Regions from separate parts of the Xanthomonas fragariae genome, predicted to be linked through region 2. Evidence: predicted binding sites of a transcription regulator. Region 2 holds the regulator's gene; each other region holds the start of a gene.
What was found. Region 2 encodes FliA, which starts transcription of late flagellar genes. Its sites were predicted from a motif close to TAAAGTTTNNCNNNCNNNGGCCGATAA; they were not measured.
Positions count from the first base shown of each region.

Region 1: the regulator FliA is predicted to act here: its motif matches at 2,611-2,637, upstream of PD885_RS04960 (methyl-accepting chemotaxis protein).
Region 3: the regulator FliA is predicted to act here: its motif matches at 3,059-3,085, upstream of PD885_RS01905 (GGDEF domain-containing protein).
Region 4: the regulator FliA is predicted to act here: its motif matches at 3,381-3,407, upstream of PD885_RS10005 (chemotaxis protein CheW).

Region 1 is NZ_LT853882.1:1,083,434-1,088,183, reverse strand. Features, by position in the region: gene PD885_RS04970 (amino acid permease) at 1-389, opposite strand, end outside; gene PD885_RS20490 (hypothetical protein) at 558-1,121, shown strand; gene PD885_RS04965 (IS5 family transposase) at 1,192-2,559, shown strand; gene PD885_RS04960 (methyl-accepting chemotaxis protein) at 2,731-4,750, shown strand, end outside.
Region 2 is NZ_LT853882.1:2,372,617-2,377,366, reverse strand. Features, by position in the region: gene PD885_RS11065 (chemotaxis protein CheA) at 1-815, opposite strand, end outside; gene PD885_RS11060 (protein phosphatase CheZ) at 818-1,444, opposite strand; gene cheY (chemotaxis response regulator CheY) at 1,444-1,836, opposite strand; gene PD885_RS11050 (RNA polymerase sigma factor FliA) at 1,860-2,627, opposite strand; gene PD885_RS11045 (MinD/ParA family protein) at 2,624-3,508, opposite strand; gene flhF (flagellar biosynthesis GTPase FlhF) at 3,495-4,750, opposite strand, start outside.
Region 3 is NZ_LT853882.1:411,965-416,714, forward strand. Features, by position in the region: gene PD885_RS01900 (glycoside hydrolase family 10-like protein) at 1-1,288, shown strand, start outside; gene PD885_RS01905 (GGDEF domain-containing protein) at 1,393-3,021, opposite strand; gene glgA (glycogen synthase GlgA) at 3,512-4,750, shown strand, end outside.
Region 4 is NZ_LT853882.1:2,146,120-2,150,869, reverse strand. Features, by position in the region: gene PD885_RS10015 (methyl-accepting chemotaxis protein) at 1-1,972, shown strand, start outside; partial or broken gene PD885_RS22410 (methyl-accepting chemotaxis protein) at 2,292-2,438, shown strand; partial or broken gene PD885_RS10010 (flagellar brake protein) at 2,566-3,351, shown strand; gene PD885_RS10005 (chemotaxis protein CheW) at 3,481-3,963, shown strand; gene PD885_RS10000 (hypothetical protein) at 4,031-4,288, shown strand; gene PD885_RS09995 (CheR family methyltransferase) at 4,474-4,750, shown strand, end outside.

The DNA of each region.
Region 1 (4,750 bases), 1.3 Mb from region 2:
CAGACCGAGGCGAGCAAGCCTGCCGCGCCGACCGCTTCGGCCGCGATCACCACCACGATCTGCAGCCACCACAACCAGCCGACCGTCGCACCGGCGGTCGGCCCCATCGCATCGGCCGCGTATACCGAAAACGCACCGCTGGCCGGCTTGGCAGCCGCCATCTCGCCCAGCGCGTTCATCACGATGATCACCAACGCGCCGGCGATCAGATACGACACCAGCACCGCCGGCCCGGCCGCGTGGATGCCCACGCCGGAGCCGAGAAACAGCCCGGCGCCGATTGCCGTGCCCAGGCCCATCATCATCAATTGCCGCGGTTTCAGCGCGTGGCGCAATGCAGGGGTGGCGGACGGAGCGGCGGGACAGGGAGGCAGGGACGGGTGCGGCATTGGGTTGGTCGATTGGCAGGAATCGCGACACGATACCGCGTAGCGATGGCGCAGTAATGGCCTGGGCACGACGCACGCTTCGTGGCGGGTCGTGCCGGGTCGTTTCGACCACTGGCCGGTGCTGCTGCCGATGGACGACCGCCGTATCTGTTCAGCAGCACCGAGCGCATGGCCAAGCACCCGACCCTGCAGTTGGCAGCCGGCGGCCCTCTCCCACCGCGAGCCGTCGAAGGCCACGTCGTCGCTCGAGCGTGGACGTGGACGCCTGTCCGCTGCATCGCGCCCGTCCTTCGCTTCGCAGCCCTGCGTAAGCGCAAGCAAGGCGCGCCTTGCCTGGGCGTCGGCGACGCCGGATGTATGGAGATACACACCCTGCATATCGAGGTGAGACACCATGATCACCCCCCCGTGATTGCGCGCACCAAGGCACCGTCCGCACGACAGCAGCGCCGGATCGCGGGCATCCACCTGCTGCAGGCGCGGCTCCAGTTGCTCGTCGCTCGATACGCCCTCGCGATGCAGCCATTTGAAGCGGTTGCGGCGCTGTTGGGGATGCTCTTCGGCAAGCATGACGCCGTATTCGCGCCGCAGGTAGCTGGCGCGACGCTGTTGGATCTGCGCGACGATCCGCTCGCCGTCGGCATTACTGATTACCAGCAGATTGCCCCTCTCGGTCGGAATAATCAGTCGCCCCTGAAAAACCCCAACCACCCAACGACCGCAAGGCCTTGATGTCTGCACCGGCGTGCCAGAACTACCGGTGTTCGCTACGCTGAAGGCTGGTTTCTTGCAATTTCCGCCCATGCGTACACGCCGTCCTGCTGCCGAAGAGATGCCTGCCGATGAGTTGTTTCGTTCGCGGCTGGAGAACCAGATCGATCTGCGTCATCCGCTGGCGCGGCTGAGCCAACGGATGCCGTGGACGGCGTTGGAGCAAGCACTTTCATCGCGCTTGCCGGCCACCCAGGCCGGTGGCGGTCGGCCGGCATTGCCGGTGTGGCTGATTGCCGGTTTGCTCTACCTCAAACACGCCTACGACCTGTCCGATGAAGCGGTGTGCGAGCGCTGGCTGGAGAATCCGTACTGGCAGTTCTTCACCGGTGAGGTCGTGTTCCAGACGCGTTTGCCGTGCGATGCCAGCTCGCTGACGCGCTGGCGGCAGCGCCTGGGTGAGGCCGGGATGGAAGAGGTGTTGGCGCACACCATCAACGCCGCACATGCCATGCAGGCGGTGGACGCACGCGAGTTGTCGCGGGTGATCGTGGACACCACGGTGCAGGAAAAGGCGATTGCCTATCCGACCGACAGCCGTTTGCTGGAGGTGGCACGCAAGAAGCTGGTGTTACTGGCCAAGCGGCACGGCATCGGATTGCGGCAGAGCTACGCGCGGCAAGGCCCGGCCCTGAGCCGCAAGGCAGGTCGGTATGCGCATGCGCGCCAGTTCAAGCGGATGCGGCGCGTCCTGCGACGTCAACGCACAGTGCTGGGACGGCTCGTGCGCGACATCCAACGCAAACTCGATCAGGTAAACACCGGCGTGCGCGAGCGCATCGCTGTCTGGCTGGAACGTGCGCAACGGCTGTACACGCAGCGTCCGAAGGACAAACAAAAACTGTACGCATTGCATGCCCCGGAAGTGGAATGCATCGGCAAGGGCAAGGCGCGTCAAGCGTACGAATTCGGCGTCAAGGTCGGCATTGCGGTCACCGCCTGCAAGGGATTGGTCGTGGGTGCGCGCAGCTTCCCGGGCAACCCGTACGACGGCGATACCTTGGCCGAGCAGCTGGAGCAGACACGCGGGTTGCTGCAGGATGTGAGCGTAGAACCGACGGTGGCGATCGTGGACCTGGGCTATCGCGGGCGCGAAGTCGATGGCGTGCAGGTCCTGCATCGCGGCAAGGCCAAGACGCTGACGCGACGGCAATGGCGCTGGATCAAGCGACGGCAGGCGGTGGAGCCGGTGATCGGACATCTGAAAGACGACTGCCGGTTGCGTCGCTGCAGGCTGAAAGGTGCCCAAGGCGATGCGCTGCACGTGCTCGGCTGCGCCGCTGGCTACAACCTGCGCTGGCTGCTGCGCTGGATCGCGTTTTTGCGTGCCTGGATGCGGGCGATGAGATGGTCATCCTTGAGTACCGTGCCGCTGTCACCGACGGCACTTGGCGCTTGAAGGGGATTTTTCAGGGACGACTATTTATGAATCCAATCACATTTAAGCGCGTAAAGCTTGCGTGATGACGGCCGTTATCCAGAGAAGCGCCGGCTAGCTCAGTCAGCGGGCTTCGCTGGTCCGGTCGGGTCTTTTCTCGCGCCACCTACTTTTTCTCACCAAGGTCCCCTAATGTTATCCACCATCAAAAACAAGTTTCTGCTGGCATTGCTGGGCACCTTGGTCCCCTGCATCCTGCTCTGCCTGTTCTTGCTGAACAGCCTGGATAACTCAAAGGAGAACGTGGGCACCCTCTACCAGCGGGACTTCACCGGCTCCGTGCTGGCCAGCGATGTCGACGGCTACTTGACGCGGGTCGATATCAACATCCTGCGCATGATCGCCATCGGCACGCCTGATCTGATTACGCAGTGGAAGCAGGAGAACGACAAGCGATTCATTCAAGTCGAAGCCAGCATTGCACAACTCAACCGCTTGCTCACGAGCGAGCCGGAGCACAAAACGCAACTTCAGAAAATCGCCACCAGCTACGGTCGGATGCGCCTGGGCATGCAGCGCCAGGTTGCGTTGATCGAAGCCGGCGATATCGCGGGCGGCGCGGAAGTGAACCGCACCCAGGTCAAGGACAACGCCAACGCCACGTTTGCCGGACTTGCCGCGTTGCGCGAGGACCTGAGCAACTCCGCCAAGACACGCTATCTGCAGCAGCAGGCTTCCGACGCGCGGGCCATGACGATGTCGGTAATCGCGCTGGTGCTGATCGCACTGGCCGGCATCGGCATTGCACTATTGCTAGGCAACGCCATCGCCCGCTCGATTCAACAAGCGGTTGCGGCGGTCCAGCAGCTGTCGCGCGGGGTGCTCGACGTCAAAGTCAAGGTGACCGGCAAGGACGAAACCATGCAGCTGGCCAGCGCCGTGTACCTGATCCGCGACCGTCTACAAGAAGTGATCGACGCGCAGTTGGACATGGCGCGTCGACACGACGCGGGCGAGAGCAGTTACCGCATGGACGAGAGCGCGTTTCCCGGCGAATACGGGAACATGGTGCGCGGCGTCAATGCACTGGCGGGCTCGCACATCGCGGTAACGATGCGCCTGGCGCAGATCATGGGCCGCTATGCGATCGGCGATCTTTCCGAAGACATGGAGCGGCTGCCGGGCGACAAAGCCGTGCTCACTGCGACGATGGATACAGTCAAGCAGAATTTGGTCGCGATGAATCGCGAGATCGGCCAGCTGTCCGCGGCCGCGGCCGCTGGCGACTTCAGCGTGCGCGGCGACACCGAGCGCTTCCAGTACGACTTCCGCACGATGGTCGAAAGCCTCAACACCTTGATGTCCACCGCCGACGGCAACCTGGAGGCGCTGTCCAAGCTGCTGCAGGCCATTGCCGCTGGCGACCTGACCGTTCGCATGCAGGGCGATTTCCAGGGCGTGTTCGCGCGGATGCGCGACCACGCCAATGCCACCACCGAGCAGCTGGCCGATATCGTCGGCCGCATCCAGCTGGCAGCAGGCAACATCAATAGCGCCTCAAGCGAGATCGCCAACGGCAACGACGATCTGTCGCGGCGCACCGAGCAGCAGGCCGCCAGCCTGGAGGAAGCCGCCGCTTCGATGGAAGAGCTGACTTCGACAGTCAAGCAGAATGCCGAGCACGCACGCCAGGCCAACCAATTGGCCGTCGGCGCGGCGACGGTGGCCTCGCAGGGCGGCGACGTGGTCGGTCAGGTGGTCACCACCATGAGCGGCATCGAGACTTCCTCGAAGAAGATTGCCGACATCATTTCGGTGATCGACGGCATCGCTTTCCAGACCAATATCCTTGCATTGAATGCCGCGGTGGAAGCAGCGCGCGCCGGCGAACAGGGCCGCGGTTTTGCCGTGGTCGCCAGCGAGGTGCGCACTCTCGCCCAGCGCTCGGCCGGCGCGGCCAAGGAGATCAAGAGTTTGATCGACGATTCGGTCACCCAGGTTAGCAAGGGCTCCGGCCTGGTCCGCCAAGCCGGGCAGACCATGCAGGAAATCGTGTCGTCGGTGCAGCGCGTGACCGACATCATGGGCGAGATTTCCGCTGCGTCGCAAGAGCAGTCGACCGGCATCGAGCAGGTCAACCAGACCGTGATCCAGATGGACGAAGCGACACAGCAGAACGCGGCCCTGGTCGAAGAAGCCACCGCAGCGGCGC
Region 2 (4,750 bases):
AGGTTGCGGTCCAGTTCGGTCTCGGCGCCGATCAGTTCCAGTTCCACCTCCTTGGACAACGTGCGCGCGACATCGCGAGCCACTTTGGGAAAGCGCGAAAATACCTTGCTGACCGGCTGCATGCGGGTGCGCATGACCGCGGTCTGCAGGCGTGCGGTGGCGATGTCCAGCACGCTGACGGCGCGATCGAGTTCTTCATCGCGCAAACGGGTGCGTAGGGTCTTCAAGCGATTGCGCGAGAGCACCAGTTCGCCGATCAAATTGACAATGGCATCCAGGCGCTTGGTGTCCACGCGCACAGTCTGTTCGGCGTCGGCACCCTTTGCCGCCGCCTTGGGGGCGGCCTTGGTACCGGGCGCAGCAGCGGCGTGGCCGTTATCGTGCGCCGGTGCGGCTGCAGTGGCGGCCTCGGGCACCGCCTTGATGGCTGGCGGGCCGCTTTTGGCATCGAATTGCGCGATTAGCGCGGCCGGTGCATGCGGTACGGGCGCACCGGAGCCCATTGCATCCAGCATGGACTGCAAATAGTCCAGCGATTGCTGCGCGGCATCGAAGTGATGCGGCTGCAGCACTGCCTGGCCTGAGCGCGCCATGCCGAGGGTTTCCTCAGCAGCGTGGCATAGCTCGACCATGGGCTTGATCGCCAGAAAGCCGGCGCCACCCTTGAGCGTGTGGAAACCGCGGAACACCGCGTTGAGCTGATCGGCTTCGTCTGGTGCCTGTTCCAGCGACACCAGTTGTTCGCCGAGGCGATCCAGGATTTCCTGGGCCTCGACGATGAAATCGGCTGCAATATCGTCAGGAACAGCACTCATGGCTACAACCCCAATCCGGACAGCAGGTCATCGGCGTCGTCTTGCGACACCGCGTGACGGTCCAGGCCCTTGACTGCAGGACCGGCAAGACCGCCGTCGTCTTTTTTCGGTTCGGTGCTCTTCGGCGGCAGGCCGAGTGCGCCGAAGCCTTCATGCACGCGCCGCACGATGCTGGCCACGCGCCGGATGATCTGGCCGCTCAGATCCTGGTAGCTCTGTGCCAACGATAGTTCGGTCAGGCTGCTGCGCATCCTGTCCAGCAACACGCCCTGGTCGGCATTCAAGCCGCCCGAGCGCAATTGCTCGGCCAGCTCGCGGCATTCCTCGACCAGATCCAGCGTGCGATGGCTGGCCTTTTCGGTCATATCCACCACGTGGTCCAGACGCGAGCACGCATCGTCCAGTTCGCCGGCTTCTTCGGGCAAGGTGGGCAGTTCGCCCAGCGCCTGACCGAGTTCGCGTGCGAGCCGGCTCAGGCCCTGCATCATTGGACGGGTGCGCAAGGCGGCGAGGTGATCCACCTCAAGGCGCCACGCGGCTTCGTCACCACTTTCCAGTGCATCGATCGCGCCCTGCAGGCGTTCGATCAATGCGGCGCGTTCGGCATTGGTCTCCACTGTGGCGTCCATCATGCGGTCGCCGCCAGACGTTCGAATACCTTGCCCAGCTTTTCTTCAAGCGTCTGCGCGGTGAATGGCTTGATGATGTAGCCATTCACGCCGCACTGTGCGGCTTCGATAATCTGCTCGCGCTTGGCCTCTGCGGTCACCATCATCACTGGCAAATGTTTGAGCTTGGCGTCGGCGCGGATGTTACGCAGCAGGTCGATGCCGGTCATGCCTGGCATGTTCCAGTCGGTGACCACGAAATCGAACGGGCCAGCGCGCAATGCCGCCAATGCGCTGTTTCCGTCTTCGGCCTCTGCGGTGTTGGTAAAGCCGAGATCGCCCAACAGATTCTTGACGATACGCCGCATCGTCGAGAAGTCGTCCACGATCAAGATCCGCATGTTCTTATTCACATCAAGCTCCTAACACGAAAAAATTATTCGTCAATTTCGACACCGGCATCGGCCAGTTCGAAGACTTTGAGGCGGCCGCGCAGACGTACCACCGCCTGGCCATGGATCTGGCAGACGCGCGATTCGCTGACACCGAGCACGGCGCCAATTTCCTTCAGGTTCAATTCCTGTTCGTAGTACAGCGACAGCACCAGCTGCTCGCGCTCGGGCAACAGGCCGATGGCCTTGCCCAGCTCGCGGCCGAATTCGCCACGCTCCATCATTTGCTGCGGGTTGGGGCCACCTTTGGCGGTAGTGTCCAGCTCGCCGTGATCTTCAATCCGCGATTCCAGGCTCAGTACCTGGCCGCGGGAGGCGTCTTCCATCAGACGCAGGTAATCGGGCAGCGGCATTTCCATCGCGGCGGCCACTTCGGTGGCGGCGGCGGCGCGGCCGGTGTTCTGCTCGATCTTGCGCACGGCGGCAGCAGCGTCGCGAGCGCGACGGTGCACCGAACGCGGCACCCAGTCGCCACGGCGAATCTCATCGATCATCGAGCCGCGGATGCGTATGGAAGCGTAAGTTTCGAACGAGGCGCCCTGTTCGGAGTCGTAACTGCGCGAGGCTTCGATCAGGCCGATCATGCCGGCCTGAATCAAGTCGTCCACTTCCACGCTCGCCGGCAGTCGCGCGGCCAGGTGGTGGGCGATGCGACGGACAAGATCGGCGTGCTGGGTAACGATGTCGTTGGCGGTGTGGCGCTGTACGGCACGGTACTGCGCGGTTGCGGTATTCACAGCTGCGGTATTCATGCGGCCACTCCCCGTTGGATGATGCGTTCGACAAAGAACTCGACGTTGCCGCCCGGTACCGTAGGGGCCTGCCAGCGTGAGGTACGTCGAGCGATTTCTAAGATGGCCTGCGCCGATGGGCTGGCGGGATAAGCCTTGATGACCGGTTGCTGGCGCTGCACCGACAGGCGCAGCCAGTCGTCCTGAGGCACGTGGCCGAGGTAGTTCAGCGACACATCGCCGAGAAACTTTTCGCAGACCCGCGACAGCTTGTCGTACAGCAGGCGACCTTCGTTGGGGTTGCGCACCATGTTGGCGATGATCTGTAAACGGTCCACACCGCGTTCGTGCGAAAGCACCTTGATCAGCGCGTAGGCATCAGTGATCGAGGCCGGTTCGTCGCAGACCACCACCACGGTGTCCTGGGCGGCCTGGCAGAAGGTCAGTACGCTGTCGGTGATGCCGGCGGCGGTGTCGATGACCATCATGTCCAGGTCGCGTTCCAGTTCGGAGAACACGTTGACCAGGCCGATGTGCTGCGCCGGGGCCAGCTCCGCCATGTGGCGGCGGCCAGAGGCGGCCGGAACCACCAACACGCCGCCGGGGCCTTCGATGATCACCTCGTCCAGCGTGCAACGGCCGGCGATCAGGTCGGCCAGAGTGTACTTGGGCGACAGGCCCAGGACCACGTCCAGATTAGCCAGGCCAAGGTCGGCGTCGAGCAGCAAGGTGCGCTTGCCCATGTCGGCCAACGCCACCGCCAAGTTGGCGGAGATGTTGGTTTTACCCACGCCGCCCTTGCCACCGGTGACGGCGATGGTGCGCACTGGGCCAAAGGGCTCGGGACGGGTCGCCGACAGGGGGAAGGCGTTGGTCAGCTTTGCGTATTCACGCGACTGCATGTTGATGCTCCGGGGTACAGGGCTTATCGGCAGCGCGCCGTAAATCTTCAAGGCGAAGAACGAGACTGGCGGCATTGGCGCGGTGCAGGTCGTCAGGGACCCGCTGTCCGTCAGTCACCCAGGTGATGGGCATTTGGTGATCGACCACCACCGATAAGACACTGCCGAAGCGGCCGGTCTCGTCGAGTTTGGTCAGCACCACGCCTTGGGGTTTGGCATGGGCGAAGCGGCGCACGACCTCGTCGAGGTCGGAAAAATGGGCGTTAGCGGGCAGCACCAGCAGCGAGGTGACCTGATGCGCGGCGCGCAGCCAGTTCAACTGCGCGGCCAGGGCGCGGTCGCGCTGGCCCATGCCGGCGGTGTCGATCAACACCAGCTTGTAGTCACACAGACGCTCGAGCAGTTCCAGCAGGCTCTCGGCGCTGTCGGCCTCGTGCACCGCGATGCCAAGCTGACGACCGTAACTGTGCAGCTGCTCGCGGCCGCCGACACGCTGGATGTCGGTGGTGACCAGGGCCACGTCGCGCGGGGCGTGCTGGGCGGCGAAGCGCTGCGCAAGCTTGGCGATGGTGGTGGTCTTGCCGGCGCCGGTTGGGCCGACCAGAGCGATCACGCCGCCATGTTCCAGCGGGTCGATCGGGGCCACCGGCAGGCGCTTGGACAGCAGGCCCAGCATCAACCCGCGGCCACGGTGCAATTCGGTATCGGCCGGAATCTGCAGGACCACGTCACGGATCAGACCGGCATCGAAGCCGTAGTCGTCCATTAGCTCCAGAGCCTGCGCACGCACCGGTGAGCCACGCAGGCGCTCGTCGGTGAGGCGGTTCATTTCGCGCTCGATCATCTGACGCATCAGCGACAGCTCACCGCGCAACTGCTTGAGTTCTTCATCGTTCTGCGGCGCCGGGGCGGCGGCGACCGGCACGGAGACCAGCGCAACCGGGGCGACCACCAGCTGCGGTAACGCCGCCGGCGGCAGGATCTGCGGCAGGGCGTCATCCATGTCGAAGTCGGCCTCGTCGTCGCGGTCGTCCTGGTCTTGGCCGTAGCCGGCATGGGCGGCGACCGCAAGAGCGGCGGGCATGACCGGCGTCGCTGCGGTGACAGCCTGCACAGCTTCGCGCTGCACCGGGGCGGTGGTCAGGAAGTCGGCGAACAGTTGTTCCGGCACTGCCGACAGCGCGTGTTCCAGGCGCGGCGCGGCCGTCACTGCAACCGCATGGGCTAGTGCCTGGGCGGTGG
Region 3 (4,750 bases), 2.0 Mb from region 2:
TTCCAGCGCAGGGCGCTATGGCATCGGTAGACGGCGCTTTCTTGGTTTGGGCTCGGCAGCGGTGGCGGCCGGGATCGTGGGTTCTCCGGCATGCGCGGCGATTCCCTTCGTTGGCCAGATGCGCGCAACCTGGGTGACCAGCGCTTTCAATCTCGATTGGCCAAGTGCCGCGTCTGTCCAGATTGTCGACCCTGCCGAGCGCGTCAGGGTGCAGCAGCAGGAACTGCTGGCAATCGTCGACCAGGCCCAGGCGATGCATTTGAATACCCTGGTCTTTCAGGTCAAACCCTGTGCCGACGCGTTGTACCGCTCGCGCATTCTGCCGTGGTCGCCGGTGTTGACAGGCGTGCTTGGAAAGCACCCAGGTTTCGATCCGCTGGCATTCCTGCTGCGGCATGCGCATGCGCGCGGCATCCACGTGCATGCCTGGCTCAATCCCTACCACGTGTCGACTCGCCTGGATCAGGCCACGCTCAATGCATTCACGACCGCATCGAATGATTCGCCGCAGAGCGTCTATGTGCGGCATCCGGACTGGGTTGGCGTTGCTGCTGATCGGCTGATGCTCAATCCGGGACTTCCGGCCGTGCGCCGCTGGATCTGCAAAGTGGTTGCTGAACTGGTGGCCTGCTACAACGTCGATGGCGTGCAGTTCGACGACTACTTCTACACCGAATCGGCGCAGTCCCCATTCGACGACGCGCAGACTTACGCCACGTATGGGTCCGGGTTCGCCGACAAAGGCGATTGGCGTCGGCACAACACCTATCGTTTGATGCGCGAGGTGGCCGGGACCATTCGCGCGATCAGGCCGGGTGTGGCATTCGGGGTCAGCCCGGCTGGCGTATGGCGCAATCGGCAGGATGATCCGCTGGGGTCGGACACGCAGGCAGGTGGGCCCGCGTTCGATACCGTGTACGCCGATACTCGCCGTTGGGTACGCGAAGAAATCGTCGACTACATCGTGCCACAGATCTACTGGCCGCTCGCCCGCCAAGCAGTGCGCTACGACACCCTCGCACGCTGGTGGGCGGACACCGTGCGCGGTCGTCGCGTGCAGCTTTACATCGGCATGGCGTTGTACAAAGTCGGGACTGCCAGTGCGCTGGAGCCAGATTGGACAGTCGACGGCGGCGTGCCGGAGATTGCCCGCCAGTTGGATGTGAATGCATCACTGCCGGAGGTTGGTGGGTGCATGCTGTTTCGACAGGGATTTCTCGCTGCAACCCAGACCCAACAGGTCGTGGACTATCTCAAGCTGCGTTGGCAAGATCCTTCGCGCAACTGACCAGACGGGCGCCGCTGCCGAGTGGTTGTGCTAGCTACGCCAAGTTGTCGTGTCTCCATGCGTGCTCCGGGTTCTAGCGGTGTCCGCACCCTGGGGGCCGGCCTCTAGTCGGCGCTGATCACGCGATTCTTGCCGGCCGCCTTGGCGTCGTACATGGCGCGGTCGGCGCGGCGGATCAGCTCGTCCTGAGCTTCGTCGATGTGCCGTAGCGCCACGCCAGCACTGAAGCTGATGAACACGCGCGCATCGTCGTACAACAGCGAGCGCTGCGACAAAGCGCGTTGCAGGCGGATCACCGCTGCGCTGGCCTCGAAAATGGTCGAGTCCGGCAGCAACAACACGAACTCCTCGCCGCCAAAACGGGCGATGGCGTCGGTGGTGCGCAACACCGCTTTAGCCACGTCCACGGTGTGGCGCAGCGCGGCGTCGCCACCGGCATGGCCATGGGTCTCGTTGAGGCGGCGGAAGTCGTCCAGGTCCAGCATCGCCACGCACAGCGGTTGGCCGCTGCGCTGGGTACGTACGGCTTCGCGCTGGAACAGTTCTTCAAAGCCGCGCCGGTTGAGCGCGCTGGTGAGCTGGTCTTCGCGCACGAGGCCGGCGACGTCTTTGAGCTCTTGTTGGAGCGAGGCGATGCGCTGTTCGGACTCTTCGACCTGACGGCGTGCCGAAAGCAGTTCATCGCGGGCGGCCAATGCCTGCGCCTGCACGCCGGCGGTGTCCTGCAGCAGATCCTGCAATAGCCGGTTGAGGTCAGGAATGCCGCGAGCGTCGCCGATCGCTTGCGAATACCCGGCAACGCGATCATGGTATTCGCCGGTGCTGGTGGCCATCCCATCGAGCCGGTCGACGAAGGACACCATCATCTCGCGCATGGCGGTCTTGGAATCGGCGATGCCTTGCTTGAGCACGCCTTGCTTGTAGATGACCCCGCGCAAGGTGCCGCGTGCCTGTTCGATCGAGCTGACGTCCAGCGGGCCGGAGATCAGCTGCCGCACCACCGAAATCTGACCCTGCAACCAGCTGCGATCGTCCAGAAGTTCGCCGACGTTTTCCAATAATAGATCGAACAAGCCGAACAACAGGTTCTGCTGTTCGCTGGCGTCTTCGGCACACAGCCCGATCTGATGGCTCAGCTCGCGCAGCCGTTGTTCCAGCGTGATCAGCTCAAGCCCCGGGCGCCAATGGCGCAGCGCCGATGCCAGCGTCTGCGCCTCTGCGGCCAGCTCCGGGCTGCGTTGCAGCAGGGTGGCTAGCGCATTGCCCAGCGCATGACGCAGCAGGTCGCGCAATTGCTCGGCTTCGGTGCGTCCTTCGGCCAGCGAATCGCCGATATCGACGGTGCGGATGTATTTGTCGATCAATTGACGCAGTGCGCGACCGTAGCCGGGCCAGTCGCCGGCCGCATACGCCGCGCTCAGGCGCCCCCCCATGTCGCCGAGTTCACCGTGCAGGCTGGTGATGCCTTCGGCAAACGCCAGCAGCAGCGCTTCCGGGTGGGCGGCATGCGAAAACAGATGCATCAATAGTGCCGTGGCAGCAGCTGGATCGTGCGTGCCGGACTTGGCCTTGGCCGGGACCAACTGATGCGCCGCTAAATCTTGCCCGTCGCGCCCGCTGTTCATTACGCTGGGCATCGCAGCGGCAGGGCGCGCGGTATCCCCGCCGCCCCAAGACAGCAGGCGACGCAGCCCGCTACGCGGGCGGCTTGGGTGTTCAGGCTGGTCCGCCATCCGCCAGGGTCTCAAAAGATCGTAGTGCTGACTTTTGTTATCGGCGCGCATGCGGGTCGCTTGAGCAAGCCGAGCCATACCGCGCAGCAAAAGTATGCAGACAATGAGCAACGCAACGTTGCGACTGACGACGCGAAAGCGCGAATGAACAAGTTATACAGGTGAGAACGAATGCAGCTCCAATCTCCCGCATTCGGTGCGTTTCACTCCTGACGCACCAATAGAGGGATGTCATCGCCCTGCTAATGTCTGGCGCATGCCTGCCTGTATGCGCTGTTGTGCATCAGCGAATGCGGGCTGTCTCAGAAAAGTCAGCACGTGTTCACGCGTATTTTATTTGGTCGGGGTGTAGATTCACCGGCAAGGGCAACAGTGGGACACGCGCGTTGCCTCCGCTCCTCATTCGTAGCAGGTTGTCTGGCTGAATTGGCAGACGATGGTTTTCGCTTCGCTGTTTTCCGTCTCCATCCACTTTACGACGGGCGTTTAGATGGTTGCCACGATGCCGCTTCACGCTACCACCGCACGCTTAGAGCGCAGCACGATGCTCCCTACTCTGAACAAGAGCGGGCGACCGCGTGATGCACGCGGACGTTTCATCCGTCACCACGAGCGGTTGCCGGTGTCGCTGGCCGACACGCGCGGTGCCTTGTTCGTGGTATCGGAGATGGCCGACTTCATCAAGGCCGGTGGTCTGGGCGATGTGGCGGCCGCGCTGCCACGCGCGCTGCGCCATCGCTACGACGTGCGGGTGTTGATCCCCGGTTACCGTGCGGTGCTCGAGCGCGCCGGCAAGGTGGAAATCGTTGGTCGCGTGTTGGCGCATGCTGCGCTGCCGGCCTGCGACATCGGTCGCATCGTGCAGTCCGACGGCCTACCGATCTACATCCTGTTGTCCAAGGAACTGTTCGAACGGGACGGCTCGCCATACGTGAGCACCAGCGGGTCGGAGTTCGAAGACAACGCGATTCGCTTCGCCACCTTGTCGCATGCTGCCGCGCAGATCGCCGCCGGCCATGCCGGGCTGGGCTGGAAGCCGCGCCTGCTGCATCTCAACGATTGGCCATGCGCTTTGGCGGCGGCGTATGTGCGTTGGTCCGGTGGCACCACGCCGTGCCTGCTCACCATCCACAACCTGGCCTATCAGGGCCTGGTGCCGTATTCGATGGCCGCTGCGCTGGGCATTCCCGCCGAGCATGTGGCCGACCTGGAGTTTTACGGGCAGATGTCATTTCTGCGCGGCGGCATCGTCAATGCCGACCATGTCAACACGGTCAGTGTCAGCTACGCCAAGCAGATCATCGGCCCGGCGCAGGGTTGCGGGCTGGATCGTTTGCTGGCCGCTCGTGCGGCCAAGGGCACACTCACCGGCATCGTCAACGGTATCGATGCCAGCTGGGACCCGCGGACCGACCAATACCTGGATTCGCATTTCAGCGTGAACCAGTGGCATGGCCGTCAGGCCAATGCTGCGCAGGTGCGCAAGGCGTTCGGGCTACGCGAGAGCACCGGCCCGTTGTTTGCGGTGGTGTCGCGGCTGGTGCATCAGAAGGGCCTGGACCTGATCTGCGAGGTCGCGCCGCAGATTGTGGCGGCCGGTGGCCAGATCGCAGTGATCGGCGGCGGCGAGCCGGAGATCGAACAACGTGTTGCCGAGCTGACCCGGCGCTATCCTGGCCAGGTCGGTGCCTTCATCGGTTTCGAGGAAGGTCTGGCGCGGCGTATGTTT
Region 4 (4,750 bases), 230 kb from region 2:
CGGCAAGGCACGCGAAGCCTTGTATGCCATGCCGACGTCGGCGCAGGGCCAAGCCATCCGTGACGACATCGATCGGCGCACTCTCGCGGTGAGAGAGTTGAACAATAAAGTCATCGAGCTGGTGAAGGCGGGCCATCGCGATGAAGCGCTCCCGTTGCTGCTGACCAAGGCCGCACCGGCGCTGGAGCAATGGCAGGACAAGATCGGCGAGAACATTACGCTGCAAGACAAGCTGGCCATAGAAGTCGCCACCGTGGCACTGGACTCGATGGACGACTCGCGCAAGCTGCTGATCGGCGGGTCGCTGCTGGTGGTGGTGCTGAGCGGCACATTGGGCCTGCTGATCACCCGCAGTCTGACCCAACCATTGAGCCGTGCCACCCGCGCCGCTGAAGCAATCGCCGAGGGCCGGCTCGATAACGCCGTGCATACCGACGCCAACGACGAAACCGGCCGCTTATTGCAGGCGATGGACAAGATGCAGTTGCAGGTGCGCAACCTGATCACCGCACAGGTGGACATGGCCAGGCGCCACGATGACGGCCAAGTCAGTTTCCGCATGGATGCCAGCGCATTTCCAGGCGATTATGGCCGCATGGCCGACGACACCAATGCCTTGGTCGACAGCCACATCCAGGTCACACTGCGCCTGGCGCAGATCATGGGCCGCTACGCAATCGGCGACCTCAGCGAGGACATGGACACCCTGCCCGGCGAAAAAGCAAAGCTCACCGACACCATGGCGCAGGTCAAAGCCAATCTGGCGTCGATGAATCAGCAGATTAAGCACCTGGCGCAAGCCGCCGCCAATGGCGACTTCAGCGCTCGCGGCGACGCGGCCCAGTTCCAGTACGACTTCCGGGTGATGGTGGACAGCCTGAACCAGTTGATGGCCACCGCCGACGGCAGCCTGCAGTCACTGTCGGGCATGTTGCAGGCGATTGCCGCAGGCGACCTAACCGCACGCATGGAGGGCGAGTTCAAGGGCGTGTTTGCACAGATGCGCGACGATGCCAATGCCACCGTTACGCAATTGGCAGGCATCGTCGGGCATATCCAGCACTCGGCGGTCTCCATCAATGCTGCGGCCACCGAGATTGCAGCGGGCAATCAGGACCTATCGCAGCGCACCGAACAACAAGCTGCCAATCTCGAAGAAACCGCTGCATCGATGGAAGAGCTCACCTCCACAGTCAAGCAGAACGCCGAGGGCGCGCGTCAGGCCAATCAACTGGCGATCGGCGCAGCCAGCGTGGCCTCGCAGGGCGGCGCAGTCGTTGGCAAGGTGGTCGACACCATGGCCGGGATCGAAACCTCGTCCAAGAAAATCGCCGACATCATCAGCGTCATCGATGGAATCGCGTTCCAGACCAATATCCTGGCCTTGAACGCGGCGGTGGAAGCCGCACGTGCCGGCGAACAAGGCCGCGGATTTGCGGTGGTGGCTTCCGAAGTCCGCACGCTGGCGCAGCGCTCCTCCGCCGCAGCGAAGGAGATCAAGGAACTGATCGTCGACTCGGTGCAACGCGTTGCCGACGGCTCGCAGCTGGTGGACCAAGCAGGCAAGACCATGGCCGAGATAGTGTCGTCGGTGCAACGCGTCACCGACATCATGGGCGAAATTTCCGCCGCCTCGCAGGAGCAATCGGCTAGCATCGAACAAGTCAACCAGACCGTCACCCAGATGGACGAAACGACGCAGCAAAACGCCGCGCTGGTGGAAGAAGCCACCGCCGCCGCACGCGCGATGGAGGAACAGGCCCAGCAACTTACCGAAACGGTTGCGGTGTTCAAGATCGTCGCGCAGGCACCAGTGGCGCGGCAGTTGTCGGCGATTGCCAGTGCACCGACCAATGCACGCTCGGTGGCGCGTCCGGCGGCACGTGCAACTGCCGCCCTGGCAGCGCCACGTCGCAGCACGACCGGTGCATTGGCATCGGCTGCAGAATCAGGCGACTGGCGGGAGTTTTAAGCGCGGCTGCAGCACGTAACGGGCAGTTACCGAGCAGGTAGGAACGGCGCGCAGGAATCGCAGTGGGCGCGGCCGATGCGCCAATTTGCATCGGCTGCACCCCGCCTTCTGCCTGCGCGGGCGCACTGATCACCGTTTCGAGTAATACCGCAGTTAGCAACACCCACCATTCGAAAGTGGTTCGATTCGCTGTGCGCGGGTCTTGCGGGTCGCTTCCTTTGCGAGGGGAAAGCGGCCCTTTTTTTGCACGTCCACTGGAGCACCGTGACCATCGGCGGGCAGCAAACGCCTTCGCTGCGTGCCGGCAATCAACCCGTCCGCCAGCGAACAAGGCCGTGGCGTTGCGGTGGTCGCCTCCGAAATGCGCACGGCGGCACAGTGCTCGGCCGGCGCGGCCAAGCAGATCAAACACTTCATCGAAGACCCGGCAACCCGCATCGGCAATGGCGCTGGGCTGGCTTCCGAGCGCCGCGCCGCAACGAAATCGCACGGAACATTGCCGCAACACTTAAAGATTCGGTCTGTCCGCCGATATCAAAGCAATATCGGGACGACCGTCCTGGCGAATTCCAGCTTTCACTGTGCTTATGCCCATGTCCCAAGGCGATACCCCGGCGCTGGACCACAACGACGACCACCTGGCCGAAAGTGACGAGCGCTATCTGCTGCGCAACAAGCGGCAGATCCGTAGATTGCTGCGCCAGCTGCTCGACCAACGCGCCGTGGTAACCATGCATGTGGCCGGCCGCGACATGGCCGTGGCCACCGCCGTACTGGAAGTGGACGAAGACGACAACTGCGTGATTCTTGACTGCAGCCACAGCGACGCCTCCAATCGCGCTATCGAAGGCGCCAACTACCTGCTGTGCTACGCGCAGCTGGAACGGGTCAACATCCGTTTCCGGCTGAAAAAAGCAAAGCGGATGGAGCGCGACATCCATGTCGCCTTCCGCGCCGACCTGCCCGACGCGATGTACCACATGCAGCGGCGCGAGTCGTACCGGCTGGAAACGCCGATCACCGAATCGCCCATCTGCATCATCCACTAGGACCAGGCCCACGGCGGCGCATTCGACCTGCAGCTACGCGTGATCGACATCAGCAGCGGCGGCGTTGCGGTGTCGCTCACCGACGGCATGCCGTTGCTCGAACCGCAGCACACCTACCGCAACTGCACACTGCAGCTGCCCGACGCCGCGCCGATCACGCTGCCGCTCACAGTGTGCAGCCAGTACAAGCAGACACTGCCCAACGGTAGCGAAAGCGTCCGCGTCAGTATGAGGTTCAGCGACTTGCCACGCGGCGCCGACGAAACTATCCAGCGCTACATCCTCCGGGCAGACCGCCAACGCAACGCCCACAAGAGCAGCACGTTCTGAACCTGACCGCACGGCGCGGAGCATGCACCTAAAGTTGCTGCCCGCTGCGCCGATGTTGCTAGGGCAACCCTATTTCTGCCGCAATCTTCTGCCGCAACCTGACACTCAGCAGCAACGCCTGGAGTTTCCATGAACGACAAGAGCACTGCCACCGGCACCGGTGGTGAATTCCTTAGCTTCGCTTTGGGCGAAGAACACTACGGCGTAGACATCCTGAAAGTGCAGGAAATCCGCGGCTACGATTCGGTCACTCGCCTGCCCGACGCCCCCGACTACATCAAGGGTGTGATCAACCTGCGCGGCACCATCGTGCCGGTGATCGACCTGCGCCTGAAGCTGCGCCTGAAAGAAGCGCGCTACGACGCCTTTACAGTAATGATCGTGCTCAACGTCGAAGACCGTGTGGTCGGCATCGTGGTGGATAGCGTCTCGGACGTGATTCCGCTCAACGACGATCAGATCCGCCCGACGCCCGAGTTCGGCGCTGCGGTCGACACCCGTTTCATCTCCGGCATCGGCACCCAGGACGATCGCATGTTGATCCTGCTGGATATCGAGACCTTGCTGGATAGTACCGAGCTGGGGCAGCAACTGGTTGAAGAAGCAGCCTGATTCGAACGGCCGACTTCAACATCGCCAGCGGTCGCGACGGAGGTGTTGAGGGTGTGCGGAAGCTGCCATGTATAACGTGCATACGGCAGCCACCGACGCCGGCCACACCCATCTGGCGGCGGCATTGGTTTTTATCGGTTGCTCCACGACCCTCGCGTGTCAGGAAGTTCCCGACACGCGAGGCACAACCAGATTGAAGTGCGGCATGAATCACCTTTTTCGGATTCAAGACGTCTGCGTCCTCTGCAAGATCCAGCGCGACAGCTCGCGTGCCGGAATCGAAGTCAGTTTCTCGGCCAGCCTGAAGCCCGTCACCATCAAGTAATCGCCTCGCACATCGCCATGCCTCCACGCGAGGCGATGTGTTGTTGCAGCGACGCGGGCCGACTTACACCAGCGCCGCCGCGTCGCACACCAGAACCGGACCCAACCGAGTCAATCGATGCATTGGCCCTTCAGTTGCGCGACCACATGGCCGATACCAGGTGATAGTTAACGACGTGTACGGATATGACGACTACGACTTCCGCCTCAGACACACGCGAATTTGATTTCGGCGATCGCGACTTCAAGCGCGTCTGCGACCTGATTTACCAGCGTGTCGGCATCTCACTGGCTCCGGCCAAGCGCGACATGGTGTATGGCCGTCTGTCGCGTCGTTTGCGCGCGCTTGGTCTGCGCTCTTTCCGCGATTACCTCGACCAACTGGAAGCAGGCCATGACGAAAAAGAATGGCAGGCGTTCACCAACGCGCTAACCACCAACCTGACCTCGTTCTTCCGTGAGC